Tardiphaga sp. 709: one gene and its partners. The protein of the gene in region 2 interacts with the protein of the main gene of each other region in a pairwise test. Links are inferred from orthologs where the notes say so. Each region holds a gene or a part of one and is shown on either strand. Other genes may lie near its edges.

Region 1 (7,160 bases), 3.6 Mb from region 2 along the record:
GCTCGTCGAAGGTCGAAGAGACGACTTCACCCTTCACCGAACGCTGCATGTCCGTGACTTCTTCCGGACGTTCGTCGATCAGAAGAACGATCAGATAGCATTCCGGATGATTGGCCGTGATCGAATGCGCGATATTCTGCATCAGCACGGTCTTACCCGTGCGCGGCGGCGCTACGATCAGTGCGCGCTGGCCCTTGCCAATCGGCGCGACGATGTCGATAACGCGCGCCGAGAGATCGCGGCGGGTCGAATCTTCCAGCTCGAGGCGGAAGCGCTGATCCGGGAATAGCGGGGTGAGATTGTCGAAATTGACCTTGTGCTTCGACTTCTCCGGATCTTCGAAATTGAGCGTATTGACCTTCAGCAGAGCGAAATAGCGTTCGCCTTCCTTCGGGCTGCGAATATGGCCTTCGACCGTATCGCCAGTGCGCAGGCCAAAACGGCGAATCTGCGAGGGCGAGACGTAAATATCGTCCGGACCCGGCAGGTAGTTCGCATCGGGTGACCGCAAGAAGCCGAAACCGTCGGAGAGAACCTCGACGACGCCTTCGCCGATGATGTCGGTTTCCTTGATCGCCAGCTGCTTCAAGCTCGCGAACATCAGCTCCTGCTTGCGCATGGTGCTGGCATTTTCGACCCCGAGCTCTTCCGCAAACGAGACAAGCTCGGCTGGCGTCTTGGCCTTGAGGTCCTGGAGTTTCATTTCCCGCATTGGGAGGGATCCTGTGGAAAGTCGGGGAGGGAGCGCGAGGTAGCCAAGACGGATGCGGACGCTGGAAAAGATCAGGAAAGTCCGCAGGTCTCTGGCCAGGAAGTCTTGAGCGAGGAAGGTGCTGAAGGAGCTTCAAACCTGATGCGGTGGCCGGTTCAAAAAGCGAAACCGGTACAAACCACATCCGCCTGCGTGGGGTGGGATGACGCGAATATAGAAAATCGCAGGGTGTCGCGCAAGGAGCCGAAACGGCGGTTGTGATGACAAATTTGGCCTAGAACGGCTTCACGATCACCAAAATGACGATCAGGATCATCAAAATTGTCGGTACCTCGTTGATAATTCGATAGAATTTCGAAGTCCGCGTATTATTGTCCTGAGCAAAATCACGCACCCGGGCACTCAGGAAGCCGTGAACGCCAGACATCAGCAGCACCAGCGTCAGTTTGGCGTGAAACCAGCCCGAGCTGAACCAGTGACCGGCCCAGGCGAGATACAGGCCGAGGATCCAGGTGGCGATCATCGCCGGATTGATGATCGCCTTGAGCAGGCGACGCTCCATCACTTTGAAGGTTTCGGATTGCTTCGAGCCGATCTCTGCGTCGCAGTGATAGACGAACAGTCTCGGCAGATAGAGCATGCCCGCCATCCACGAGATGACGGCGATCACATGCAGCGCCTTGGCCCATTCATACATTCGAAAGTTCTTTCCAGCATCACTGCGTCACATCGCACGTGCCGAGACCGGAACACTTCACCGGAAAGCCGCGTTGCAGGACACGCCGATACAGAGCGGATCACCGCACTATCCGCAAGCCATCCTTCTCTTAAATAATATTTATAGAATCTTAGGTTTGAGTCTAAGTGACAGTGGATTTCAGCCGCCCAAAACAATCCCAGAACTGTCCCACGCTTATGCACATCGCCGCGTGATTTTCCGACAGCCGCTCGCATGCAAGTTCGATATGCAGCGCAAAGGCTTACCGTCGCTGTGCACTGGATTATCCCAAGACAAACCTAGATAACCCCATTATCATTCCAGATAGCCTCAGAGTTTTTCCTTTTCATGAGGCCTGTGAAGAAAAAACCGAGTTATCCCGGGTCCGCCGAGGCGGTGGTCGATATCCCGGAAAAGCTCCACAGCGATTCACAGGACATACACGATCATGGTGCCCACCACCGGCAGCTATTTTCATCTCCATCTGGTTTCCGATTCGACCGGTGAGACGCTGATCACGGTGGCCCGCGCCGTCGCGGCGCAATACGCGAATGTCACGCCGGTCGAGCATGTCTACCCGCTTGTGCGGAGTCAGAAGCAGCTTGATCGGGTGCTTTCCGAGATCGAGGAAGCGCCGGGCATCGTTCTCTTTACGCTGCTGGAAAAAGATCTGGTCGGCCGACTGGAAGCCAAGTGCCAGGAGATCAACAGCCCGAGCCTGTCGATCATCGGGCCGGTGATGCAACTCTTTCAGGCCTATCTCGGTGCGTCGACCACCGGCCGTGTCGGCGCACAACACACGTTGAACGCCGAATACTTCAAGCGCATCGATGCGCTGAATTATTCGATGATGCATGACGACGGCCAGCATGTGGAAGGCCTCGAAGAAGCGGACGTGGTTCTGGTCGGCGTGTCGCGCACATCGAAGACGCCAACATCGATCTATCTTGCCAATCGTGGTGTGCGCACGGCCAATGTGCCGCTCGTCCCCGGCATCCCCATTCCCCATCAGCTTGAGACGTTGAAAAATCCGCTAGTGGTCAGCCTGCACGCGACGCCGGAGCGCTTGATTCAGATCCGCCAGAACCGGCTTCTCAGCATTGGCAGCGATACGGCCAATGACGATTATATCGATCGCCAGTCGGTCACGGACGAAGTCACCTATGCGCGCAAGCTTAGCGCCAAATACGGCTGGGCTTTGTTGGAAGTGACACGTCGCTCCATCGAAGAAACCGCGGCAGCCATTATGAAACTGCTTGCCGATCGCCAGCGTCAGAGGATGTCCGAATGACCATTTGGCGCGGCGTGCAACCGCTGATCCTGGCGTCGCAGAGTTTGGCGCGTCGTGAGTTGCTGGCGAATGCTGGCATTACGTTTGATGCGATGCCTGCAGATATCGACGAGCGCGGCATCCAGCAGAAATCCGGGTTGAAGGCGCCGGGCGAGATCGCAGCCTTGCTCGCCGAGCGGAAGGCGGCCTTTATCTCGCTGCGTCATCCCGGCCGCTATGTTCTTGGCGCCGATCAAACCCTGGCACTGGGCGATCGGATGTTCAGCAAACCCGCCGGACGCGAACAGGCGGCCGAACAACTTGCGATCCTCGCCGGCCGGACCCACGAATTGCATTCAGCGCTTGCCGTCGTTTGCGATGGTGCGACGTTGTTCTCCAATGTCTCCGTGGCGCATATGACCATGCGCAAGCTGGATGATGTGGCGATCAATGCCTATCTGGACGCTGTGGGCGACAAGGTGACGACGAGTGTCGGCGCCTATCAGCTTGAGGGGGTGGGTGTGCATCTGTTCGAGCTGATCGAAGGCGATCACTTCACCATTCTCGGTCTGCCACTACTGCCGCTGCTGAGTTTCCTGCGCGGCGAAGAGATGATCGCGATCTGATTTTGATGAGGACTTGATGCGCGTATTGGGGCTGACCGGTTCGATCGGAATGGGGAAATCCACCACGGCGAAGTTGTTCATGGAAGCCGGCGTGCCGGTCTATGACGCTGACGCCACCGTGCACATGATCTATGAGGGCGAAGCTGCACCGCTGATCGAGGCGGCGTTTCCCGGAACCACGGTGAATGGCAAGGTCGATCGCGCGAAGCTATCGCCGCTGGTCGTGCACGATGCCGCCGCGATGAAGAAGCTCGAGCAGATCGTGCATCCGCTGCTCGGCGCCTATCACAGAAAATTCCTGGATGATGCAGAGAAGTCGGGTGCGCCGGTGGCAGTGGTCGATGTGCCCCTGCTCTATGAAACCGGCGGAGAAAAGCGGGTCGATGCGGTGGTCGTCGTGTCCACCAATCCCGAGCAGCAGCGCGAGCGCATCCTGGCGCGCGAGGGTATGACGGCCGAGAAACTCGACGCCATTCTGGCGCGGCAGCTGCCTGATGCCGAAAAGCGCAAGCGCGCCGACTTCGTGGTGGATACATCGAACGGATTGGACCCCGTGCGGGAGCGGATCCGTGAAATTCTCTCCGAGGCTGTTAAGATGCCACAACGGCGGCCCTGACCGTCCCCTGATTCGACAACCGGCTTAGTTTGATGCGTGAAATCGTCATGGATACCGAAACCACGGGCCTCGATCCCCTCCGGGGCGATCGGCTGGTGGAAATCGGTTGCCTCGAAATCTTCAACCGGATGCCGACCGGCCAGACTTTCCATGTCTACGTTAATCCCGAGCGCGACATGCCTCAGGAAGCGTTCAACGTGCACGGGCTGTCGGCCGAGTTCCTGTCGACCAAGCCGCTGTTTCACGAAGTGGTCGACGACTTTATGGCTTTCATCGGCGATTCGCCGTTGGTGATTCACAACGGCATGTTCGACCTCGGCTTCATCAATGCCGAACTCGATCGCATCAAGCGCCCGCCGGTGCCGCGCGAGCGTCTCGTTGACACGCTGCTGCTGGCGCGGCGCAAGCATCCCGGTGTGTCGAACAAGCTCGACGATCTCTGCGCCCGCTATGCGATCGACAATTCCCGCCGTACCAAGCACGGCGCGCTGCTCGACTCTGAATTGCTGGCGGAAGTCTATATCGACCTCATTGGCGCCCGGCAGTCGCAACTGATCCTGGCGGACGAAGCGCCTGCGCAGCGCACCGGCAGCATCAATGACGCCCCGCGCCGCCAGCGCGAGATCGCACTTGCGCCGCGCGTGACCGAAGCTGATCGCGCCGAGCACCGCGCCTTTGTCGCAACGATGGGCGAGAAGGCAATCTGGAACGAATTTCTGGGAGCGCCGTCGTAAAACGACAATGGCCGGGACAAGCCCGGCCATGACGTAAGCTTATTGTTTGGAGCACCCGAACTTAGTTTGCCGGACCAGCGTCGGCCTGAGCCTGGCGTTCCAGGTTCTGCCGGTACAGACCGACGAAATCCACGGGATCGAGCATCAGCGGCGGGAAGCCGCCATCGCGCACCGCGGTAGCGATGATTTCGCGCGCGAACGGGAACAGCAGGCGCGGGCATTCGATCATGACCAGCGGGTGCAGGTTTTCCTGCGGCACGTTGACGATGCGGAATACGCCGGCATAGGCCAGTTCGAACGAGAACAGCACCGAGCCGGCGTTCTCGGCCTTGCCCTCGACCGACAGCGTCACTTCATATTCGCTCTCGGAGAGATTGTTGGCGCCGACATTGATCTGGATATTGATGTTCGGCTGCTGGGCCTGCGGTGCCAGCGAGGCTGGAGCGTTCGGGTTTTCGAACGACAGGTCTTTGGTGTACTGCGCCAGTACATTGAGCTGGGGGGTGACTGCTCCGGAGGGGTGCCGTTGCCGTTTGCCATCGAAAATTCTCCTGAAGCGCTGCCGGGCGGGTGGAACCGGTTCGTCGCGGGTATCCGCGCGAACGGTCGAATGAGGTGATCGCGGCGAGTGGCTATCATAGGCCTGCGGCACTCGACAAGGATGCCACGCCGCAACCTGGACGCTAGAAAATCGCTGGTTTGACCCACCGCTTGGGCATCCAGGTGCAAAACCGGTCATATTCGCCCCGAATTCACGTTAAATGACTGAAAGTGCGGGTTTTCCTCGTTCGATCCGATTTCCTCTGACGGACAAACGCGCTAGAATTTATCGAAACGGTTGCGGTCGAGGCTGCCGGTGCGAAGGCCGCTTTGCCGCAGCCGGACACGATGGCGCGCCATTGGCTGGGCTTAGTTTCATGTCTACATGGAGCAGGTTCGCCCATGACGCGATCTCCCGACCCTCTGGGAGCCGATTTCAGACCGCGATGGGCGGCATAGTCTTCCGCCGGGCATGCCCGGCACCGATCAGAAAGCAATAAGACGTGGACATTTACACCATCATCTTCCTGGCACTGGCGGTCTTCATTTTCATCCGCCTGCGCAACGTGCTCGGACAGCGCACCGGCGAAGAGCGTCCGCCCTTCGACCGTGCCGCGCGTGATGCTCTGCCGCCCGAAGGCAATGTCGTGCCGATGCCTGGCGGTCCCATCGATCAGGCTGCGCCGGCACCGGCCGCCGACGTCTCTCCCGCCGAGCGCTGGAAGGGCATCACCGAACCGGGCACGCCGCTCGCCGCCGGTCTCGATGCCATCGTCGACCAGGATTCGTCGTTCGATCCGCGCCATTTCATCACCGGCGCGAAGGGCGCCTATGAGATGATCGTGTTGGCCTTTGCCAATGGCGATCGTCGGTCGCTGAAGGATCTGCTGTCATCGGAAGTGTTCGACTCGTTCGACGCCGTCATCAAGGACCGCGAGAAGAACGAGCAGAAGACCGAGACCCGTTTCGTTTCGATCGACAAGGCCGAACTCGTCGGCGCTGAGGTGCGCGATCGCGCGGCGCAGCTCACCGTGCGTTTCGTGTCGCAGATGATCTCGGTGACGCGCGACAAGACCGGCGCTGTGGTCGACGGCAATGCCGACAAGGTCAGCGACATCACCGACGTGTGGACCTTTGCCCGCGACATCACTTCGCGCGATCCGAATTGGAAGCTGGTTGGCACCGGCAGCGTGCAATAACGCTGCCAGGCTCGGCCGGCTTGCCGCGCTGTGCGTGATTGCTGCTGCGTTGGTTCCTGCCCCTGCAGACGCACGGGTCCGGCGTCACGCCAAGCACGTCAAGAATGAACCCGCACAATTTGTCTATGTCCCGCGGCACAATCCGCCGCGGGAATGGCCGTTCGAATTCACAGGCAGCCAGTACGAGCCTGTCGCTTGGGCCAATATCGCCGGCTGGAGCGAAGACGATCACCTCCTCGCCTTCCAGGCTTTTCGCACCAGCTGCAAACCGATTGTAGCTCAACGCAAGGCACCACCAGATTCCAAGGCGCTCGGCACCACGCTCCGCGATCCCTGCCGGGCTGCGAGAACTGCCGAGATTTCCGATGGCGCCAAGGCCCGCGCCTTCTTTGAAGACCATTTTCAGCCGCTGCGTATCTCACGGCTCGGCGAACCCGAAGGTTTCGTCACCGGCTACTATGAGCCGGTGATCGACGGTTCGCGCACGAAGACTGACGTTTACACCGTGCCGGTCTATCGCCGCCCGTCGAATCTGTTTGTGCGCGGCTATCGTCAGTCATCCGCAAGCATGCCGAATGGCGGCGATGTGTTCCGCAAGATTGGCCGTCGCAAACTCGTGCCTTATTATGATCGTGGTGAGATCGAAGACGGCGCCATCGCCGGGCGCGGGCTCGAAATCGTCTGGCTGAAGAGTCAGACCGATCTGCTGTTCACGCAGATCCAGGGCTCGGCGCGCGTCCGCCTC
Region 2 (8,232 bases):
ATCAGGTCCGGATCCGGAATATCAGGCGCGTCGAGATACTGGCCGAGCGTATCGACATTGATGCTTTCGGGCGTCCGCTTGCCCTCGGCAACCTCGCGCGCAAGGCGCTGCGCTGCCGTGGCGATCTCGTGCCGCGAGCCGTAGTTGAAGGCGACCACGAGATTGAGCTGGGTGTTGCCCCGCGTCAGGTCCTCGGCCTCTTTCAGCAATGACGCGATATCGGAATCGAGGCCCTGGCGCTCTCCGATCACGCGTACGCGCACGCCGTCACGATGCAGTGTGGCAAGATCGTTGCGGATGAAGCGACGCAGCAGGCCGAACAGATCGCTGATCTCGGACGCCGGCCGCGACCAGTTCTCGGAGCTGAACGAGAAGATCGTCAGATACTGGATGCCGAGTTCGTTGGATGCCCGCACCACACGACGAAGTGCCTCGACGCCGCGGCGATGGCCCTCGGCGCGCGGAAGCCCCCGCGCTGCAGCCCAGCGTCCATTGCCGTCCATGATGATCGCGACATGCAAAGGCGTGGATCGGTCCGATCCATCATTTGCGGGCGCGGCGGCATTCGACATCGATTAAAATCCCCAGCATATGGTCCGGCACATATGTGACCAATTTGCGGACCATACGCTTTTCAACAGCTTAAATGCGGCTCCTGACGCTTAAACCGTCATGATTTCCTTTTCCTTAGCCGCCAGCAACTGATCGATTTCAGCGATCACGCTGTCCGTGACCTTCTGCACTTCGGTATCGTGGCGCTTCTGGTCGTCCTCGGAAATCTCGTGAGCCTTCTCGAGCTTCTTGATGATGTCGAGACCGTCACGGCGTACGTGGCGCACCGCAACCTTGGCCGCCTCGGCATATTTATGCGCGACTTTCACGAGTTCCTTGCGGCGCTCGGTGTTCAGTTCGGGAATGCGCAGCCGCAGGATCTGGCCTTCAGTCGCCGGGCTAAGGCCGAGATTGGAATCGACGATCGCCTTTTCCACCGCCTTGACCATCGACTTGTCCCAAACCTGCACCGACAGCAGGCGCGGCTCGGGAACGCTGACGGTCGCAACCTGGTTCAGCGGCATGTGGCTGCCATAGGCTTCCACCTGGACCGGCTCCAGCATCGAGGCTGCCGCACGTCCGGTGCGCAAGCCGCCAAGCTCATGCTTCAGCGACTGGGTCGAGCCCTGCATACGGCGCTTGAGGTCGTTGATGTCGAATGGGGCCATGGTGGCCATGCAGCTCTCCCTTGTATCCTGCTGGTGCGAAGCGGGTATGGCGCTCCGAACCCGTCTAAAATCAGCCCGCGACGATGGTGCCGTGGCCAGTACCAGTCAAAATGGCGCCGATCGAACCCGGTTCGGCGATCGAGAATACGATGATAGGCAGCGAGGTCTCGCGGGCAAGCGCGAAAGCCGTCGCATCCATGACTTTGTAGTTCCCCTCCACCGCCTGCGAATGGCTGAGACGCTCGAAGCGCGTCGCGTTCGGATCCTTCTTTGGATCGGCACTGTAGACGCCGTCCACATTGGTCGCCTTCAGCACAGCCGATGCGCCGATCTCGGCAGCGCGCAACACTGCGGTCGTGTCAGTGGTGAAGAACGGATTGCCGGTACCGCCGGCCAGCAGCACGATGCGGCCCTCAGACAGATACTTATGTGCGGCAGCGCGTGTGAAAAGTTCGCAGACCTGCGGCATCACCATCGCCGACAGCGTACGGGCCGGCACGGCGTGCCGCTCGATCGCAGCTTCCAGTGCCAGGCAGTTCATGACGGTAGCGAGCATGCCCATGCTGTCGCCGGTCGGGCGCGACACACCACGCGAGGAGACTTCGACGCCGCGGAAGATATTGCCGCCGCCGACGACGACCGCGACTTCGACACCAAGTTTCTGGGCTGCAATGAGATCGACGGCGATGCGGTCGATGGTCGGCTGATCGATACCGAATGACTGGCCTCCGGCGAAAGACTCACCCGAGACCTTGATCACGACGCGACGATAGAGCGGCTCACCCATGATGCGATCGCTTCCTTTCGAGGCGGCAGCTCCCGGCGTAGATCGCCGGGAGGTCTTCCAATTCGTCTTACTTCTGGCCGCTCGCGGCGGCAACTTCGGCAGCGAAGTCCGAAGTCTGCTTCTCGATGCCTTCACCGAGCGCGTAGCGCACGAAGCCAGTGAGCTTGATCGGCGCGCCAACCTTGCCTTCGGCTTCCTTGACGGCCTGCGCCACCGACTTGCCGGTGTCGTGGATGAAGGCCTGATCCAGCAGGCAGACTTCCTTGTAATAGGTCTTCAGGCCGTTCTCGACGATCTTCTCGATCATCGCGTCCGGCTTGCCCTGCTGGCGATACTTGTCCGCCATCACTTCCTTTTCGCGAGCAACGACGGCCGGATCGAGGCCGGCGGAGTCCAGCGCCTGCGGGTTGGCAGCAGCGACATGCATCGCGATCTGTTTGCCGAGAGTCGCGAGCTCGTCAGCCTTGCCGGTGGATTCCAGCGCGACGATGATGCCCATCTTGCCGAGACCTTCGATCACGGCGTTATGCACGTAGCTCGACACGACGCCGGCCGAGACTTCCAGCGTCGCGGCGCGGCGCAGGGTCATGTTTTCGCCGATGGTGGCGATGGCTTCCGTGATCGCGGTCTCGACAGTGACGTCGCCAACCTTGTGCGCCTTGATGGCCTCAACGTCGGAGCCGACCTTGAGCGCGACCTGGGCGATCATCTTGACCAGCCCCTGGAACTGATCGTTGCGCGCGACGAAGTCGGTCTCGGAATTGACTTCGACCACGACGCCCTTGTTGCCGGCAGTGAGAACGCCGATCAGGCCTTCAGCCGCGACGCGGTCAGCCTTCTTGGCGGCCTTGGACAGGCCCTTCGCGCGCAGCCAGTCGATTGACGCCTGCATGTCGCCGTCATTGGCAGCAAGTGCGTTCTTGCAATCCATCATGCCGACGCCGGTGGTTTCGCGGAGGTCCTTGACCATCGCTGCAGTAATCGTTGCCATCGTTGAACCCTTTGCCTGTCAGGGCGCCTGCGAGCCAGCCGGTGCTGGTCAATCGCGTTACGCCGCAGGAACTATCATCGAGAGAAGTGTAGAGATGGAAAGTGCGGCCGGGATGACGGCCGCACAATAGTTTCTTGGCTGTCGCATCGGCATGATTTTGTCCGGAACCGGGACACCGGTTCCGGGATCACGCCTGCGCGTTACTCGGCTTCCGCCGTCAGACCCTTGGCCTGGGCGACCCAGCCGTCGGCACGGGCCGGAAGACCAACTTCTTCGCCAATCTTGTGGGCGGTGTCGTGATCGAGTTCGGCCAGCTGCCAGTAGTGGAAGATGCCGAGGTCGTTGAACTTCTTCTCGATCGCACCGGACACGCCGGTGAGCTTCTTGAGATCGTCGGCAGTGCCGCGCGGACCGGCCAGGCCCTGAAAGCCCGCTTCCGGAGCCGGGATGGCCTCAGCCACCGGGGCAGCCGATGCACCGATATCGAAGCCCGAGTCGCCCTGGGCGCGCGAGATGCCGTCGATGACAGCGCGTGCGATCAGGTCGCAATACAGCGAGAGCGCACGGCCGGCGTCGTCGTTGCCCGGGACCACATAGGTGATGCCCTTCGGATCCGAGTTGGTGTCGACGATCGCCGCGACAGGGATACCCAGACGCTGGGCTTCCTGGATCGCGATGTCTTCCTTGTTGGTGTCGATCACGAAGATCAGGTCGGGCAGACCGCCCATGTCCTTGATGCCGCCCAGCGAGCGATCGAGCTTGTCGCGCTCGCGCTGCAGCGTCAGACGTTCCTTCTTGGTGTAGGCCGACGCATCGCCGGAGTTCAGCACTTCGTCCAGGTGACGCAGACGCTTGATCGAACCGGAGATGGTCTTCCAGTTGGTCAGGGTGCCACCGAGCCAGCGCGAATTGACGAAGTACATCGCCGAGCGCTTCGCAGCTTCGGCAACGACGTCTTGCGCCTGGCGCTTGGTGCCGACGAACAGGATGCGGCCGCCCTTGGCGACGGTGTCGCTGACAGCCTTCAGCGCGGTGTGCAGCAACGGCACGGTCTGCGCGAGGTCGATGATGTGGATGTTGTTGCGTGCGCCGAAGATGTAATTCGCCATCTTCGGATTCCAGCGGTGCGACTGGTGACCAAAGTGGACGCCAGCTTCGAGCAGTTGACGCATAGAAAATTCGGGTAGTGCCATAGTATCAATTCTCCGGTTGTTTCCTCCGGAAGCGTGTGAGCAAACGAGCATTCGGGCAGAGGATTCTGCCGTGCAGCCCGGATGCCACCGGACGGCGATTAAGCCATGCTTCCGTGTGAGATGGCGCGGTATATAGCCGGATTCCCGGGATAAGCAAGGAAATCCGGTGGCTTCGGCCGGTTTACCGCGCGGGTCGCCAGCTCAAAGCGTTTCGACCATTTCCACCCCGGAAACCGCCTTGATGGCGCCGGCGATCTGCGGGGACACCTGGAACCGGCCTTCGAGCTTGAATTCGACCTCGGTTTGCAGGTCGAGGCGCAGGATCAGCGAAACGTCGCCTCCGCCGGCGGCATTGCTCGGCTGCGGTTGGAGGCGTTTTACCAGCGAATCCAGTGCCTTGGTGTCCTTCATGGTCACCCTGAGCCCCTTCTGGGTCTTGGCGGCGGCGGCATCCAAAGGCTCCGCGTGGAGAACCCGGGCCCGAACGTCCTCGCCCTGGAGTTCGGCGCCGAGTTGCAGCAGCACCGCGGTACCCGGTTCCAGCACGTCGCGGTATTGGGCAAGCCCTTCGGAGAACAGCACCGCCTCGAAATGGCCGGTCGGGTCGGACAGGCCCATGATGCCCATCTTGTTGCCGGTTTTGGTCCTCCGCTCCATGCGGGACACGACGGTAGCCGCCACCCTGCCCGCCGTAGCGCCGGTTTTGACCGCGCGGCAGAACTCGGCCCAGCTCTGCACCCGCAGTCGCTTCAGGGCGGTCGCATAGTCATCGAGCGGATGGCCGGACAGGAAGAAGCCAATAGCGTCGTATTCCTTGCGCAGCTTCTCCGCCGCCAGCCAGTTGTCGATCTGCGGCAGCATGATGGTCGGCGCATCGGCCGCGCCGCCAAACATGTTTCCCTGACCGATTGTCGTATCCACGTGGGCACTCTGGCAGGCGGCCAAAATAGCATCCGCGCCGCCATGCACGCGGGCACGATGTGGATCGAGCGTATCGAAGGCGCCGGCCGCAGCGAGTGTTTCGATGATGCGCTTGTTGACCGCGCGTGGGCTCACGCGCGACGCAAAGTCGGCAAGCGACGTGAACAAACCATTCTTGTTGCGCTCGGCGACGATCAGCTCGACGGCGCCAGCGCCGACGCCTTTCAACGCGGCCAGCGCATAATAGATCGTGTTGTCGCTGACCTCGAAGGTGACGCCCGAACGATTGATGTTCGGCGCCTCGACCTTGATACCGAGCCGCTGCGCCTCGGCGCGAAATTCCGACAGCTTGTCGGTGTTGCCCATGTCGAGCGTCATCGACGCCGCAATGAACTCCACCGGATAATGCGCCTTCATATAGGCGGTGTGATACGACACCAGCGCATAGGCCGCCGCGTGGCTCTTGTTGAAGCCATAGTCGGCGAATTTTGCCAGCAGATCGAAGATCGTATCGGCCTGCCCCTTCGGCACACCATTCTTGACGGAGCCGGCGACGAAGATCTCGCGCTGCTTTTCCATTTCGGCGCGGATCTTCTTACCCATCGCGCGGCGCAGCAGGTCGGCGTCACCGAGCGAATAGCCGGCCATGACCTGCGCGATCTGCATCACCTGTTCCTGATAGATGATGACGCCGAAGGTTTCCTTCAGGATCGGCTCGATGATCGGATGCAGATATTCCGGCTCTTCATCGCCATGCTTGCGCGCGCAATAGGTCGGGATGTTCGCCATCGGGCCCGGACGATACAACGCGACGAGCGCGATGATGTCCTCGAAACGGTCGGGGCGCATGTCCACAAGCGCGCGCCGCATGCCCTGGCTTTCCACCTGGAACACGCCGACCACTTCACCGCGCGCCAGCATTTCGTAGCTCTTGGGATCGGTAATCGGCGTGGTCGCAAGATTGACGTCAATATTGCGCTGCTTGAGCAGCTTCACGGCGACATCGAGCACCGTCAGCGTCTTCAGGCCGAGGAAGTCGAACTTCACGAGACCTGCTGGCTCAACCCATTTCATGTTGAACTGGGTGACCGGCATGTCCGATTTCGGATCGCGATACATCGGCACGAGTTGCGACAGCGGCCGGTCGCCGATCACGATGCCTGCTGCGTGGGTCGAAGCGTGGCGTGTCAGGCCCTCGAGACGCTGCGCAATATCGAAGGCTTTGGCGACGATCGGATCCTCGTCGCGGAGCGCCTGGAGTTTCGGCTCGCCCTCGATCGCGGCTGCAAGTGTCACCGGTGCGGCGGGATTTTGCGGCACCAGCTTGGTCAGCTTGTCGACCTGGCCATAGGGCATCTGCAGCACACGGCCGACGTCGCGCAACACGCCGCGCGCCTGCAGCGTACCGAAGGTGATGATCTGCGCGACCTGATCGCGACCGTAACGCTGCTGCACATAGGAGATCACCTCGCCGCGGCGGTCCTGGCAGAAGTCGATGTCGAAGTCCGGCATCGATACGCGCTCCGGATTGAGGAAGCGTTCGAACAGAAGGTTGAACTGCAAGGGATCGAGATCGGTGATGGTCAGCACCCAGGCGACCAGCGAGCCAGCGCCCGAACCGCGGCCCGGCCCCACCGGAATGCCCTGCGCCTTCGCCCATTTGATGAAGTCCGACACGATCAGGAAGTAACCCGCATAGTTCATGCGGGAGATGACGTTCAGTTCGAAGTCGAGCCGGGCGTGGTATTCCTCCTCGCTCTTGCCCTGTGACACGCCGTGGATCTCGAGACGCTTGCGCAGCCCCTCCTCGGCCTGACGGCGCAACTCGTCGGATTCCTCCTGGGCCGCGCCTTCCGCGTTACTGCCGGCGCCCACCGTGAAGCGCGGCAGGATCGGCTTGCGCGTCTTTGGCCGGAACGAGCAGCGCTCGGCGATTTCGACGGTTGACGCCAATGCCTCGGGAATGTCGGCAAACAGCACGGCCATTTCGGCGCGGGTCTTGAAGCGATGATCGGTGGTAAGCTGCTCGCGGTCCGTCTCGGCAATGATCCTGCCACCGGCGATACATAGCAGCGCATCATGGGCCTCATAGTCATCCGCGGCAGCAAAATACGGCTCGTTCGTGGCCACCAGCGGCAGGCCCTTGGCGTAAGCCAGGTCGATCAAACCGGCTTCGGCGCGGCGCTCCTTCTCGGCGCCATGACGCTGCAGTTCGATATAGAGCCGATCGCCGAATAGCGACCCAAGCCGGTCGCAGCGCGCAGCGGCAAGCGCGGATTGATCGGCAAGCAGCGCCTGATTGATCGGACCGTCAGGACCGCCGCTCAACGCGATCAGGTCTTCCGTCTCCTCCAGAAGCCATTCCAGCTTGATATGGGGCGCATGATTGACCGGGGTTTCCAGAAACGCGCGCGAGTTGAGTTTCATCAGGCTCTGATAGCCGCGCTCCTTGGCAGCCAGCAGCACAATGCGCGGCATCACGGCATTCAGCGCATTACGGGCGTTGGGATCCTGGTCGCCGAAATCGATCGCGACCTCGCAGCCGGTAATCGGCTGGATGCCATAGCCCACCAGCTTTTCGGAGAATTCCAGCGCGCCAAACATGTTGTCGCTGTCGGTCAGCGCCAGCGCCGGTTGATGGTCGGCCTTGGCCAGTTCCGCCAGCTTCTGGATCTTGATCGAGCCCTTCAGCAGCGAATAGGCCGAATGCACGTGGAGATGGACAAATCCGGCATTCGACGCGGCGGCGGGCTTCTGACTCATGACGTGGGACAATCCGGACTTTGCAGCGCCCGATCTGGGCAGTCATCGACACTGGGGATCGCGGCAGCCTGTTCAGGCCGACTCGCTGCCCCATGGTGATGCCTGCCCCCGGCCAAGTCCATGTGAAACCCCCTCGGGCCCGGAAGCGTCCCCGCATTCCCTAGGGAATGCTCGTCATTCTCCGGGAGCGTTCCCATATCCTCCGGCGAGCGCTTCCCCGGTGTTCCGGCGCCAGCTTCGCAGCCGGCGTCCCGGAGCAGGATCAGAGCTGGGGGATCAGTTGCGCCCAGACCGCAATCATGCCCACGAACAGAACGATCGATGCCAGTGCAGCGGCTTCTTCAACAAAGGTCTTCA
Region 3 (7,102 bases), 6.0 Mb from region 2 along the record:
GCACCCGTTCCAGCCCGGACGGCAAGCCGATCATCGGCTGCGTGAACAATGCGCTGGTGGATGCCGGTCTGACGTCGGACCAGATCGACTACATCAACGCCCACGGCACCGGCACGCCGGAAAACGACAAGATGGAGTATCTCGGCATTTCCAGCGTGTTCGGTGAGCGCGCCAAGGAAATTCCGGTTTCGTCGAACAAGTCCATGGTCGGCCACACTCTCCCGCCGCCGGCGCAGTCGAGGCGGTGTTCTCGCTGCTCACCCTGGAACACCAGCGGATCCCGCCGACGATCAATTACGATGTTCCCGATCCGGCCATTCCGTTCGACGTGGTTCCCAATACCGCCCGCGATGCACGCGTGACGGCCGTGATGTCGAATTCCTTCGGCTTTGGCGGCCAGAATGCCTCGCTGATCCTCACCGGCGAGCCCGTTTAAGGCTCCCCGGCCCTGTTGGCCGCCCCTCGCCGGTTGACGTCATGACGTGAACCGGCGATACGCAGGCCATCCAGAATCAACCTTTCTTGCCGGAGACGCGGTTCATGCGTGCGCTCAATCTTGTTGCCGATCGTGAGCTCGTCGTCGTCGACGTGCCGCCGCCCCCGCCGCCTGGTGCCGGCGAAGTGCAGATCCGCGTCAAGGCTGTCGGCCTGAACCATATCGACGTCTGGGGCTTTCGCGGCATGGCCTTCGCCAAGCGCAAGCTGCCGCTGTCGATCGGCGCCGAAGCTTCCGGCGAGGTCGCTGCCGTCGGTGAGGGCGTCACCCATGTGAAGCCCGGCCAGAAGGTCGTGATGTATGGCGCTCTGACCTGTGGCCACTGCAAGGCCTGCCAGGAAGGCCGTGACAATTTCTGCGAGAACGTCGGCGGCCTCTATGGCTTTCACATCGACGGCTTCTCGCGTGAGCTGATGAACATGCCGGCGCGCCTCGTGATCCCCGTCCCTGACGGCATCAGCTTCCGCGACGCCGCCTGCGCGCCAATCGCCTTCTCCACCGTGCAGCACATGCTGTTCGACAATGCCAAGCTGCAGCCCGGCGAGACCATTCTTGTCCATGCCGGCGGCTCCGGCATCGGCACCGTCGCCATCATGATGGCGAAGAAGATCGGCTGCACCGTCATCACGACCGTGGGCGACGATTCCAAAATCGAGGGCGTGAAGGCCCTCGGCGCCGACCACGTCATCAACTATCGCAAGGATCGCTTCGAGGGCGAGACGCGCAAGATCACCAAGAAGAAGGGCGTCGATGTCGTGTTCGAACACGTCGGCGCCGATACCTTCAATGGTTCGCTGCTGGTGATGAAGCGCGGCGGCCGTCTCGTCACCTGCGGCTCGACCTCGGGCCCGACCACGACGATCAACCTGATGCAGCTGTTCCAGCAGCAATACCGCATCTTCGGATCGTTCGGCGCCACCATGAAGAACATTGCCGAGAGCCTCGACAAGATGGCCGACGGCATGCTGCCGGTGATCGATACCGAAGTGCCGATCAGCGATGTCGAGACCGCGCTGAAGCGGATGGAAACCCGCCAGGTGTTCGGCAAGATCATCGTTCACTTCTGATGCTCCGCCTGCTGCTTCGCACCAAGGCCCGCATTCGCGATGCCCTGAAGCCTGCAGGCGACGCCGCTGTCGGTGCGCTGACGATCGGCATCCTGCGCACCACGCGCTATTTCGATCCGGTCAAGACCGCCAATCGGTTCGGCAAGATCACCCAGCGCATCGGCCCGCTGTTTCGCGAAGACAAGATCGGCCGCGCCAATCTCACTGCCGCCTTCCCCGAGAAATCACCGGAAGAGATCGACAAGATCCTCGCGGGTGTCTGGGACAATATGGGGCGCATCGGTGCGGAATTCGCCCATCTCGACAAGATCTGGGACTATGACCCGGCCAATCCGACCAAGCCGAGCAATGTCGAATTCTCGGCGCGCACCGGCGAGATTTTCGATCAGTTGCGCGACGACGGCAAGCCGGCACTGATTTTCGCCAGCCATCTCGGCAACTGGGAAATTCCTGCGCTCGCCGCCGTGGCCCACGGCCTTGACGCAGCCGTGCTCTATCGTCGGCCGAACAGCGCCGCCGCAGACCGCGCCATTCATCAGACGCGCGCGATCAACATGGGCAATCTCATCCCGGCCAGCCATGACGCACCGCTCAAGCTCGCGCACGCGCTGAACGAGGGCAAGCACGTCGCCATGCTGGTGGATCAGTGGTTCACCAACGGCGTCCCGGTGGATTTCTTCGGCCGCAAGACCAATGCCAATCCGATGCTGGCGCGGCTGTTGCGCCAGGTCGATTGCCCGATCCACGGTGTTCGTATCATCCGCCTCCCCGATCATCGCTTCCGCATCGAAGTCTCCGAAGAGGTGAAACCGGTGCGCGATGCCAATGGCAAGGTCGACGTTCAAGGCACCATGCAGGCGGTGACGTCCGTGCTGGAAGGCTGGATCCGGGAATATCCCGAGCAGTGGCTGTGGCTGCACCGGCGCTGGCGATAACGCTTAGCGCCCCGTCTTCACTTTCGTCCACAGCCGGTTGATCACGCGCTGCGTCGCCGGATCGCGCGCCGTAATGACGAACAGCTTCTGCAGCATCGCCTCATCCGGATAGATCGTCTTGTCATTGAGGATTTTCGGATCGATCAGCTTCTGGCTGGCGAGATTGCCATTGGCATAACCGAGGAAATCCGAATTCTTCGCGGCGACGTCCGGGCGGTAGAGATAGTTGATGAGCGCATAGGCCTCATTGACGTTCTTCGCATCGGCGGGGATCGCCAGATTATCGAAGAACATCTGCGCGCCCTCCTTCGGCACCGCATAACCGATCTCGACGCCGTTCTTCGCTTCATCCGCCCGCGCACGCGCCTGGATGATGTCGCCGGACCAGCCGACCACCAGACAGATCTCGCCGGTCGCAAGCGCGCTCAGATATTCAGACGAGTGAAACTTGCGAACATTGCCTCTGATCTTGCCGACGAGATCGGCGGCCTTTTCGAGGTCCGGCTGTTTGATCGAGTTCGGATCAAGGCCCAGCGCATTGAGCGCCGCCGGCAGAATGTCGTCGGCGGAATCCAGCATATGGACACCGCAATCCTTGAACTTCGCAAGGTTCTCCGGCTTGAAGATGACGTCCCAGCTATCAATCTCCGCGTCAGGCCCGAGGATTTTCGCGACCTGCTTGACGTTGTAGCCGATGCCCGTCGTGCCCCACATGTAGTTCGCGGCGAATGTATTACCGGGATCGTAGATCGCGAGGCGCTTGGTCACCTCCGGCCACGCGTTGGCAAGGTTCGGCAGCTTCGCCTTGTCGAGCTTCTGGAACACCTTTGCGGTGATCTGGCGCTGCAGGAAATACGCCGTCGGCACCACGACGTCGTAACCGGACTTGCCGGCCAAGAGACGCGTCTCCAGCGTCTCGTTGGCGTCGAAGGTGTCGTAGACAACCTTGATGCCGGTCTCCCTGGTGAACGCCTCCAGCACGCCGGGCGCCATATAGTTCGACCAGTTGTAGAAGTTGACGACGCGCTCTGCCTTCTGGTCTTGCGCCTGCACCGGCAAGGACCACAGCAGCGCCGCTCCGACGACCCACGCGATCCCGTACTTGCCTATGCGCATCAACTTCCCCTAGCGGCGATGAACGGCGTTGTGCAGACGCTCCAGCGCCGTATCGAGCGTCGCGTCGTTCTTGGCGAAACAGAAACGCACCACCGACGTCACCTTGTCCTGCTCATAGAAGGCCGACACAGGAATCGCGGCGACCTTGTAGTCGTAGACAAGCCGCCGGCAGAATTCCTCGTCGGTCTCGTTCAGCCCCAGCGGCGACAGATCGACAGTGAGGAAGTACGTGCCCTGCGACTTGATGACGGGAAAGCCGATGCTCTCCAGACCGGCAGCCAAACGATCGCGGCTGCGCGCGAGATCGGCGCGCATGGTCTTGAAGTACTCGTCGGACTTGCCGAGACCATAGGCCACCGCGACCTGCAGGTTGGGTGCGGTCGTGAAGGTCAGGAACTGATGCACCTTCGCGCAGACACGCAAGAGATGCGGCGGGGCACAAACGAAACCGATCTTCCAGCCTGTCAGCGAGAAGATCTTGCCGGCCGAGCCGACCTTGATAGTGCGGTCGCGCATACCGGGAATGGTGATCAGCGGGATATGGTCGTGGCCGTCAAAGGTCACGTGTTCCCACACTTCGTCACAGATCGCGATCGTATCGAATTCCTGGCAGAACTTCGCCAGCAATTCGAGATCCTCGCGCGGCGACACCACCGCGGCGGGATTAAGCGGGCTGTTGAACAGCACGGCCTTGGTCTTGTGATTGAAGACCGCGCGCAAATCTTCTTCCGTGAGACGCCAATGGGGTGGCTTGAGGCTGACGAGACGCGGAATGCCGCCGGCCTGGCGGATGATCGGCAGATAGGAATCATAGACCGGCTGAAAGCACACGACTTCGTCGCCGGGCTCGACCACCGCAAGGATCGACGAGGTCAATGCCTCGGTACCGCCGGAGGTCACCATCACCTCCGTCATCGGATCGAGCGAGAGCTTGTGCCAATGCTGGTAATGCGTGGCGATCGCCTGACGCAGCTCCGGGATGCCCATCATCGACGGATACTGGTTGTAACCGTTCAGCACAGCATCGGCGGCCGCCTGACGGATATCGTCGGGGCCGGGATGGTCGGGAAAGCCCTGCCCGAGATTGATGGCGTTATGGTCGCGCGCAAGCTGCGACATCGCCTCGAACACCGTGACGGGCAGCTCAGAGAAGATCTTGTTCATCGAGCGATCAGCCAGCCTTGGTCGGCAGGCCCGCAGCCTTCCACCCCAGAATGCCGCCGGCGAGATGCTTGTCATAGGCAAGGCCATCGGCCTGGGCGGCCAGCGAGGCGGTCACCGAGCGCTTGCCGGAGCGGCACGCAAACACGATCTGCTTGCCCGCCGGATCGGGCAGATCGGCGCTATCGAAGCCCGACAGCGGCACCACCACGGCATCCGGATAGGCCTCGACCGCGACCTCGTTGGGTTCGCGTACATCGACCAGCAGATACTTGCCGTCGGCGATCCCCTTGGACACTTCCTCCGGCGTCAAATCGTGAACGGTATGAGCTTCGCCTGCCACCACAACCTCCTGCCGCCCCGGTGTCCGGAGCGAATACGAAGGGGCGGAAACGCCCCTGTTTTCGGGCGCCAACGTCGCCTCTCGCGCCGCGAAAATCAAGCGTCGGAAGAGCTTATTGTCGGGCCTGATCTTGCCCGAAAGCCGCAAGCCCACTTTTCGGGATCAGGCCTAGATAGTCACCTGCGTGCCCACTTCGACCACCCTCCCTGTGGGGATCTGGAAATAGTCGGTCGCGTCATTGGCGGTGCGGCTGAGCGCGATGAACAAATGGTCCTGCCAGCGCGGCATGCCGGAATGCGCCGCAGGCTTCAGCGCCCTGCGCGACAGGAAGAACGACGTCGACATGATGTCGAACTGCCAGCCGGTCTTGCGCGCAATCGCCAGGGATTTCGGCACATTCGGCGATTCCATGAAGCCGAAGCGCAGCGTCACTTTCGAGAAGGTCGCGCTGATCTCTTCCATACGCACGCGTTCGCTCGGATCGATGCGCGGCGTCGGTGCGGTTTCGATGGTGAGAATAACGTTCTTCTCGTGAAGCACTTTGTAGTGTTTCAGACTATGCATCAGCGCCGTCGGCGCACTCTGCGGATCACTGGTGAGAAATACCGCCGTGCCGGCCACGCGCTGTGGCGGACGTTTCTCCAGCATGGCCACGAGATCGGCCAGCGGAAACTCCAGCTTGCGCGACTTCTCGAACAGCAGGCGGCTACCGCGCCGCCACGTATACATCATGAGAATGATCACGCCGCCCATCACCAGCGGCACCCAGCCGCCGTCGAACACCTTCAAGAGATTCGCGGTGAGGAACGTGACGTCGATCACCAGAAACGGCACGATCAGCGCCGCAGCCGCGATCGGCGACCACTTCCAGCCGCGCCAGATCACCACAAAGCCCATCATCGCAGTGACGACCATGGTGCCGGTGACCGAGATGCCATAGGCCGAGGCCAGCGAGCTCGATGACTTGAACAGCACGACAAGCACGATCACTGCAATGAACAGCAGCATATTGACGCGCGGAATGTAGATCTGGCCGGAATGCGACTCCGATGTGTGCCGGATTTCGAAACGCGGCAGCAGGCCAAGCTGGATCGCCTGCTGCGTCAGCGAATAGGCGCCGGTGATCACGGCTTGGCTCGCAATCACAGTGGCAGTCGCCGCGAGGATCACCATGGGGATCAGCGCCCAGTCGGGAAACATCAGATAGAACGGATTTTCCAGCGCGGTGGGATCATGCATCACCAGCGCAGCCTGGCCGAAATAGTTGATGGCCAGCGACGGCAGCACGAGAAACAGCCAGGCCAGCTGGATCGGTTTTTTGCCGAAATGGCCGAGATCGGCATAAAGCGCTTCGGCGCCGGTCACGGCGAGAAACACTGCGCCCAACGTCACGAAGGCGATGATGCCGTGATGGAACATGAAGTAGATCGCATGCACGGGATTGAGTGCCGCCAGCACTTCAGGATGCTTCACAATCTGCGGAATGGCCGCTACCGCGATCACGACGAACCATAGGCACATAATCGGTCCGAAGAACGTCGCGACCTTCGCAGTGCCGCGCGATTGCACGGCGAAAAGCGCCACAAGGATCACGATGGTGAGCGGTACGACATAGGGATCGAAGGCGGTGGTGACGAGCTTGACGCCCTCAATGGCTGACAGGACCGACAGTGCCGGCGTAATCACGGCGTCGCCGTAGAACAGCGCCGCGGCGATAATGCCGAGCATCACCACCACCGGCCCGCTCGATCCGATCGCGCGCTGGGCCAGCGCCATCAGGGCCAGCGGGCCACCCTCGCCGTTATTGTCGGCGCGCAGCAGCAGCACGACATATTTGAGCGTGACCACGATGATCAGTGCCCACAGGATCAGCGAGAGGACGCCCAGGATTGCTTCATTGTCGATGCCGGGCGCCTTGTGGCCCCCGGCCGCGACCAGCGCCTCACGGAGCGCGTAAAGCGGGCTGGTGCCGATGTCACCATAG
Region 4 (7,132 bases), 1.1 Mb from region 2 along the record:
ACGCAGCGCCTTGAGGCCCTTCTCGGCGAGCTGACGGGCAGCGCGCACGGTGAGCTTCTTGCCGGCTTCGAGCACGACCTTGCCGGTGTCGGCATCGATCAGGTCGTTGACGGTGGAGTAGCCACGGAAACGGGTGGCATCGAACGGAACGCGCCAGCCTTCCTTGATCTTCTTGAACTGGATCTTCTTGTAGAACGTCGAGAGGATTTCCTCGCCGTCCAGACCCAGCGCAAACATCAGCGACGTCACCGGAATCTTGCGGCGACGGTCGATACGCGCGAACACGATGTCCTTGGCGTCGAATTCGATGTCGAGCCAGGAGCCGCGATACGGGATCACGCGGGCGGCGAACAGCAGCTTGCCCGACGAATGGGTCTTGCCCTTGTCGTGGTCGAAGAACACGCCCGGCGAACGATGCATCTGCGAAACGATGACGCGCTCGGTGCCGTTGACGACGAAGGTGCCGTTCATGGTCATGAGCGGGATATCGCCCATGTAGACGTCCTGCTCCTTGATGTCCTTGACGGACTTGGCGCCGGTTTCTTCGTCGATATCGAACACGATCAGGCGCAGCGTCACCTTCAGCGGCGCAGCATAGGTCATGCCGCGCTGACGGCACTCATCAACGTCATATTTCGGCGGCTCGAATTCGTAGCGCACGAATTCCAGCATCGAGGTGCCCGAGAAATCCGAGATCGGAAACACCGAACGGAAAACAGCCTGCAGACCTTCGTCGAGGCGACCGCCGGTCGGCTCATCGACCATCAGGAACTGGTCGTAGGACGCCTTCTGAACCTCGATGAGGTTCGGCATCTCTGCGACTTCTTTAATATGACCGAAGAACTTGCGAACGCGCTTGCGACCTGTGAACGTCTGCTGACCCATCGTGGCCTCTCATTGCGTCGCCCGAAAGGGGCGAACCTTCCAGAGCGCGACTGCCATCGCCTCCGGGTTGAATTTCCAAGAACGCCCCGAATTCGGCGCTCAACATGAGGAACAAAATCCCCCTCCTGAGCATTTGAATCGCAGAACGCAAAACGACGTGCGCGATGCCCGACTGCATCTCGCCCGTCCAAACCGTCTAGCTACGGACCGAAAAGCCCGAAATTGCCTGTCTCCCAACGGCTTAACCAGAGGCGTCGCCGCTCCTGCTGTCAGACCGCGTTTTCGTGCTGCCGTCCCGATATGGGATGGCAATCATGGAGATTCGAGGGTGGTTCCCAGCGCATCCCCACACATTCCTGTGTAGTACATCGGGTTCCCGTTCGAAGAGCGGCCAAGAAAGCCGCTCCTCGAGGGAACCCAAAGGGTCTTACTTGAGCTCGACCTTGGCGCCAGCCTTCTCGAGCTGAGCCTTGATCTTTTCGGCTTCGTCCTTGGCAACGCCTTCCTTGAGGGGCTTCGGCGCACCTTCGACCAGGTCCTTGGCTTCCTTGAGGCCAAGACCCGTGATCGCACGGACTTCCTTGATGACTTCGATCTTCTTGTCGCCTGCGGCGGCGAGAACGACAGTGAAGTCGGTCTTTTCTTCAACTGCGGCGGCACCGGCACCAGCAGCCGGACCAGCAACTGCAACAGCAGCAGCAGCCGAAACGCCCCACTTTTCTTCGAGCATCTTGGCGAGGTCGGCAGCTTCGAGCACGGTCAGGCTCGAGAGATCGTCAACGATTTTCTGTAGGTCAGCCATTGTCTATTTCCTTAAGCGTATTTGGTTCGAACCAGGGTTTGAATGCGAAGGGCGTCAGGCCGCTTCGCTCTTTGAGGCATAAGCCTGAACAACACGCGCGAGCTTCGCCGCGGGAGCTGTCGAGAGCTGAGCGATCTTGGTCGCCGGCGCCACAAGGAGGCCGAGGATCTTCGCGCGCAGTTCGTCGAGCGAGGGCAGCGCGGCCAGAGCCTTGACGCTGTCGACGTTCAGGACGGTTTTACCCATCGAGCCGCCAAGGATGATGAACTTCTCGTTCGCCTTGGCAAATTCGACGGCAACCTTCGGTGCCGCTACCGGATCGTCCGAGGTGGCGATCACAGTCGGGCCCTTCAACAGGGAACCGATGGCAGCAACATCCGTGCCTTCAAGAGCAATTTTGGCGAGACGGTTCTTCGAGACCTTCACCGAGGCGCCGGCCAGCTTCATCTGCGAACGCAGATTCTGCATCTGGGCAACGGTGAGGCCGGAATAATGGGCGACGACCGCAACGCTGGTGGTCTTGAAGACCCCGTTCAGCGCGTCGACCGCGTCCTTTTTAGCCGCTCTTTCCACAGCAAGCTCTCTCCGGTTGGCGGCCTCTATCGAGATAGGACCGCCGGGTTACACCCACCGCCCCACCTGAACCTGACCTCAAGACACGTGCTCATTAAAACACGCAGTCCAAAGACACGTCGGGCGAGACGATATGATAGCCTGCCCTCCCGAACCTTCCTGGCGAACCAGCACTGGCGCGGGGTGTCGAGGTTCGAACCAAATACGCGTCATGTCGCACAAAACGACATTGGCGAAATCCAGTCTTCACCCGTCTATGCTGGCTGCATCAAGTTTTACGATTAAGCCGTTGATGAAACTTGCGTTTATCTAAGGCGCCAGCAGTCTCGGACAGGATTCAAGATCATCGATAAGCCATCATCTGACTTATTGGTGACCCCTGCCCGCCTTCCTCAAATCCGCGTCGCGCGTCCCATCCCCTTCGAGCGATCCGTATGGATAGCCTGAAAGGAAAAGTCTCCTGCGATGTGGGTTGTCGGAGTGCGAACACAGACGCGCCAGCTACCAGCCAGCCCGCCCGGAAACGGTTGTTTAACGAGTCTTTTTCGTGTTGCCAAGCGCGAAATGCCGATGTGGCATCTTTTCTGCAGGGGAACCTTTTAGGCGCCCGGAGCGCAAAAGCGGAACCGGCCGAGCCGGCTCCACTTCCCGTCTATATCACCCCTTCGGGCAGGCCGCTCCGGCATCGGCCCAGGCCTTGATCAGCTCACCGAACTGCTTCTGGGTACCCGGCGCCGGGGTCCGGTTGCCACCGGGATGCCAGCCCCAGCCGACCAGTTCGTCTTCGGCCATGTGCTTCACAAGCGCGGCCATGTCCTTGCCGCCATTGCGCTCCTTGTCCTTGATCTGGGTGCAGATCTGGCCAAGCGTCTTGCCCTGCCAGGCCATCTCCGCCGGAGCGAGCGCCCACTTCGGATTGCCGGGGACGTTGGCGGCATCGAAGTTGTTTTCGTGGTGACAGGTGGCGCAAGCGAGACCACCGGCCGCGCCGACACCGCCCTCGCCGCGCACGACCAGCGGGATATGCGGCCGCATGCGGTCGGTCTGGGTCGGACGCTCGGTGGCCGGATGGCAGTTCATGCAGCGCGGCGACTGGATGACCTTGCCGGCTTCCGTAAACAGCGCCACGGCTCGCTCGTTCTTGTTCTTGATCTTGGCGAAGGCCGAGACCGACTGCAGCTTGGTCGGATTGCTGACCGCCGCATCGGCCTCCTGAAAGCCCGGTTCCGCGAATGCGAGGAGACCCGCCGCGAGGCCGCCGGCAACCAGCGCCAGCATCGAATGTTTGAACAAGCTCATGCTGAGGCTCCAGGTACGATCGGCAACTGCCGCGGTCTTCCCACTCCGAGTTTCGCCAGCGCGTTGGCAACGGCAGGCCCGAGCGGAGGCACGCCGGGTTCGCCGACGCCTGATGGCTTCTCGGTCGATTTCACGATGACCACTTCGATCTCCGGCATCTCATTGATGCGCAGCGACCGATAGGTGTCGAAATTGCCGGACACCGGCGCGCCGGCATCCAGCGTCTGTTCCGCATAGAGGATGTGACCGAGGCCGAAGCCGATGCCACCCTCCATCTGCGCGCGGATAATGTCGGGGTTCACGGCGACGCCGCAATCCACCGCGCACCACACCTTGTGCACCTTCGGACCGTCGTCGGTCATGGACAGTTCGACGACCTGCGCGACGAAGGTATTGAAGCTTTCGACCACCGCAACGCCGCGCGCACGGCCTGCCGGCACCTTGTAGTTCTTCCAGTCGGCGAGTTCGGCGACAGCCTTCAGCGCACCGGCATGGCGCGGTTTCTTGCTCAGCAGCTCGAGGCGACCTTCGATCGGATCCTTGCCGGCGGCTTCCAGCAGTTCATCGACAAAGGCTTCGACGACATAACCGGTGTGGGTGTGGCCCACCGAGCGCCACCACAACACGGGCACGCCGACATCGACCTGATGCATGTCGCAGCGGAAGTTCTCGACGTCATACGGGATTTCGTTCGAGCCTTCATAGGACGTTGGGTCGAGGCCGTCCTTGAACATCATGGACTCGAAGAAGGAGCCCTTCATGATCGACTGCGAGACAATGGTGTCGCTCCAGGCTTCGATCTTGCCGTCGCGCACGGCACCGCGCATGCGGTGGATGCAATACGGCCGATAGTAGCCACCGCGCATGTCGTCTTCGCGCGTCCACACCAGCTTGACCGGCTTGCCCGGTCCGATCGCTTTCGCGACTTCGGCGAGCTCGATGGCCTGATGCGTGCTCTGCTGGGCGCGGCGGCCGAAGCTGCCGCCGGCAAGAAGAACGTCGATCTTCACCTTCTCGATCGGCAGCCCGAGCACCTTGGAGATCGCCATATGGTCAGGCGTCGGAAACTGGCAGCCGTAGCGCGCATAGGCGGTGTCGCCGTCCCATTTCAGATAGGCGTTGAGCGGCTCCATCGCGGCATGGGCCAGATACGGGAAGACATATTCAACCTCGATGACGCGGCCACCTTTGGCCATCGACTCTTCGAACTTGCCCTCGGCCTTTACGAGTTTGCCGGCCGTCTTCGACAGTCCGCGGAATTGCTGCAGCAGTTCGGCGCTGCCACGCTTCTCCGCCTTGCTGTCATCCCAGGTGATCTTCAGCGCATCGCGGCCCATCTTCGCGGGCCAGAAGCCCTTGGCGTAGACAGCGACACCGTTCGACACCTGCTTGACGTCGACGACACCCGCCACGGCCTTCGCAGCCGTCGCATCGAAGGACGCGACCTTGCCGCCGAATTTCGGCGAGCGCGCCACGACCACCGTGAGCATGTCCGGCTCGTTGATATCGAGCGTGTAGAATGCCTTGCCATTGGTCTTGTCGGCGCTGTCGAGGCGCTTCACGACGCCTTCCTTGCCGATCAACCTGAACTGCGACGGATCCTTCAGTTTCGGATCAGCCGGCACCGGCATGGCCATCGCCTTGTCGGCGAATTCACCGAAGCGACCTTCATGGCCAGACGCATGTTTCATCACACCGTTATCGACAGTGATCTCGCCCGCCGGCACCTGCCACGCATCGGCAGCAGCCGCGACCAGCATCTGGCGCGCCGCGGCGCCGACCTGTCGCATCTGGATGTAGGAATTGGCGATGGCCGTCGAGCCACCGGTGCCCTGCATGCCGAACGCCAGATTCTTGTAGAGCTGCGGATTCGACGGCGCGTGATCGGCGCGCATCTGCGCCCAGTCTGCGTCGAGTTCTTCGGCGACCAAAGTCGCCATGCCGGTGAACGGCCCCTGCCCGAATTCGATGCCCTTGCACAGCACTGTGACGGTGTTGTCGGGCTTGATGATCAGGAACGTGTTCGGCGCGATATTGATCGACGGCTTTGCCGCCGCCTGCGCGAACAGTTTGTCGGCGCGCGCAACATAAGCGCCGAGCACGAGGCCAGCGCTGCCCTTGAGCAGCGTGCGACGGGAGAGTTTGGTGTCATGAACGGTCATGGCTCAACCCTCCAGAGATTTGGCGGCGCCATGAATGGCGGCGCGGATGCGGACATAGGTGGCGCAGCGGCAGATGTTGCCGTTCATCGCCAGGTCGATATCGTTGTCGGTGGGGGCCGGATTGACGCTGAGCAGCGCCGTGGCGCTCATCACCTGCCCGGATTGACAGTAGCCACATTGCGGCACGTCAAGCGCGACCCAGGCGGCTTGCACTGCTTTGGCTTCCTTGGAGTCGAGACCTTCGATGGTGGTGATTTCGCTGGTGCCGATGGCCGAGACGGGCATCGAACAGGAGCGGACGGTCTGACCGTCCACATAGACCGTGCAGGCGCCGCATTGCGCGACCCCGCAGCCATATTTGGTGCCGGTGAGACCGGCCCCATCTCGAATTGCCCAGAGCAGAGGTGTGTTGGGATCGACGTCGACCTGACGGGCCTGACCGTTGATCTTGAGAGTGAACGCAGCCATCGCTGATGTCCTATGTCGTCGAATGTACGCCTACATTCGAGTTGTTCTAAACAGCCGACATCTACATCCGCATTGCGGAATAACCCATTCAATTATTTTTGTACCGGCCGGGAACGAAATTCGCTCTTGCGAAACGGCCTTGCAGACCAGTCGCCAGCCGGTCAGAGGCGCCGCGACGCTTCGATGCCGCTCAGGATGAGATCGATTCCGGCGATAAAGTCCTGGCGGTCGTCGTGCCCCCGCAAATGTGCAGCCATGCTGCGGGTGAATGCATAGGCGTCCGGATCGAGCTGAGACCAAGAGATCGCGACCGCGTCCAGAAAGTCAGACCTGTCGATTCCTCGCATCCGGCCGAGCTGCCCGTTGGCCGCGTTCTGCGCACCGACGCCAAGGATGTAGTTCAGCAACGCACCCACCGTCGCCCACTGTTGCTCGTCAGGCACGCCAAGGGCGCTCACCTGCCGGCCGATGCGTTCGAGTATTCGCACCATGGGCAACTGCCCCGGAGCCCGTGTGAGCGCGGAGCCAACCCACGGATGCGCGTCGATCGCGTCGAACATATCCAGCGCGAGGGCGCGAATGATGGCCTGAGGCGTCGCACCAACCAGAGGTGCCTTCAGCGTGCGCGCGATAATGGCGTCGCAGGCGGCGGTCAGCAGTTCGCCCTTGTTGGGCACGTGCCAATAGATCGCGCCGGGGCCCGTGGCCAGCCGTTCCGACAGGGCGCGGAATGTCAGACCATCTTCCCCGCTGCCGTCCAGAATCGCGATCGACGCTTCGATGATGCGATCCCGCGTGAGCGAGTCTTCGCGTCGTGGGCTACTGCGCTTTTTTTTGATCATGGCTTATCTTGACATAAATGGAACACCGTTCCAATAGAATGGAATTCCGTTCCATCGAGGCCTTGGGGAATGTCCCGGGCCCGCCTGTGACTGCAAAGGTG

The links.
Region 1: the proteins of dnaE (region 2) and dnaQ interact in binary tests that used the Escherichia coli proteins (3 or more experiments, as listed by UniProt). The link is inferred for Tardiphaga sp. 709 from one-to-one orthologs.
Region 3: the proteins of dnaE (region 2) and RSO67_RS28925 interact in binary tests that used the Escherichia coli proteins (3 or more experiments, as listed by UniProt). The link is inferred for Tardiphaga sp. 709 from one-to-one orthologs.
Region 4: the proteins of dnaE (region 2) and rplL interact in binary tests that used the Escherichia coli proteins (3 or more experiments, as listed by UniProt). The link is inferred for Tardiphaga sp. 709 from one-to-one orthologs.

What each region holds. Positions count from the first base shown.
Region 1 is NZ_CP135529.1:3,627,990-3,635,149, forward strand. What follows is about bases 2,858-5,825. They hold dnaQ (DNA polymerase III subunit epsilon), read left to right. Parts: upstream 2,858-3,974; coding sequence 3,975-4,676; downstream 4,677-5,825. Other genes in these bases: RSO67_RS17740 (Maf family protein), read left to right, coding at 2,858-3,326; coaE (dephospho-CoA kinase), read left to right, coding at 3,343-3,942; RSO67_RS17760 (Tim44/TimA family putative adaptor protein), read left to right, coding at 5,720-5,825. In the rest of the region: transcription termination factor Rho, read right to left, coding at 1-712; protoporphyrinogen oxidase HemJ, read right to left, coding at 987-1,409; RSO67_RS17735 (pyruvate, water dikinase regulatory protein), read left to right, coding at 1,882-2,721; more of RSO67_RS17740, read left to right, coding at 2,718-2,857; more of RSO67_RS17760, read left to right, coding at 5,826-6,415; RSO67_RS17765 (MltA domain-containing protein), read left to right, coding at 6,312-7,160. UniProt on the Escherichia coli protein: DNA polymerase III is a complex, multichain enzyme responsible for most of the replicative synthesis in bacteria. The epsilon subunit contain the editing function and is a proofreading 3'-5' exonuclease.
Region 2 is NZ_CP135529.1:50,410-58,641, reverse strand. The notes cover bases 4,193-8,232. They hold dnaE (DNA polymerase III subunit alpha), read right to left. Parts: upstream 7,876-8,232; coding sequence 4,393-7,875; downstream 4,193-4,392. Outside these bases: RSO67_RS00310 (isoprenyl transferase), read right to left, coding at 1-572; frr (ribosome recycling factor), read right to left, coding at 663-1,220; pyrH (UMP kinase), read right to left, coding at 1,291-2,007; tsf (translation elongation factor Ts), read right to left, coding at 2,075-2,998; RSO67_RS00290 (30S ribosomal protein S2), read right to left, coding at 3,199-4,191. UniProt on the Escherichia coli protein: DNA polymerase III is a complex, multichain enzyme responsible for most of the replicative synthesis in bacteria. This DNA polymerase also exhibits 3' to 5' exonuclease activity. The alpha chain is the DNA polymerase catalytic subunit.
Region 3 is NZ_CP135529.1:6,051,245-6,058,346, reverse strand. The notes cover bases 2,702-5,611. They hold RSO67_RS28925 (aminotransferase), read right to left. Parts: upstream 4,779-5,611; coding sequence 3,624-4,778; downstream 2,702-3,623. Other genes in these bases: RSO67_RS28915 (potassium transporter Kup), read right to left, coding at 5,287-5,611; RSO67_RS28920 (rhodanese-like domain-containing protein), read right to left, coding at 4,786-5,118; RSO67_RS28930 (polyamine ABC transporter substrate-binding protein), read right to left, coding at 2,702-3,614. In the rest of the region: RSO67_RS28940 (zinc-binding dehydrogenase), read left to right, coding at 541-1,563; RSO67_RS28935 (lipid A biosynthesis lauroyl acyltransferase), read left to right, coding at 1,563-2,498; more of RSO67_RS28930, read right to left, coding at 2,502-2,701; more of RSO67_RS28915, read right to left, coding at 5,612-7,102. UniProt on the Escherichia coli protein: Shows aminotransferase activity with methionine and histidine as substrates, and to a lesser extent also with phenylalanine.
Region 4 is NZ_CP135529.1:1,107,084-1,114,215, forward strand. The notes cover bases 1-2,940. They hold rplL (50S ribosomal protein L7/L12), read right to left. Parts: upstream 1,688-2,940; coding sequence 1,313-1,687; downstream 1-1,312. Other genes in these bases: rpoB (DNA-directed RNA polymerase subunit beta), read right to left, coding at 1-885; rplJ (50S ribosomal protein L10), read right to left, coding at 1,742-2,260; RSO67_RS05760 (Isoquinoline 1-oxidoreductase subunit), read right to left, coding at 2,918-2,940. Also shown: more of RSO67_RS05760, read right to left, coding at 2,941-3,559; RSO67_RS05765 (xanthine dehydrogenase family protein molybdopterin-binding subunit), read right to left, coding at 3,556-5,721; RSO67_RS05770 ((2Fe-2S)-binding protein), read right to left, coding at 5,725-6,189; RSO67_RS05775 (TetR/AcrR family transcriptional regulator), read right to left, coding at 6,351-7,031. UniProt on the Escherichia coli protein: The binding site for several of the GTPase factors involved in protein synthesis (IF-2, EF-Tu, EF-G and RF3). Is thus essential for accurate translation.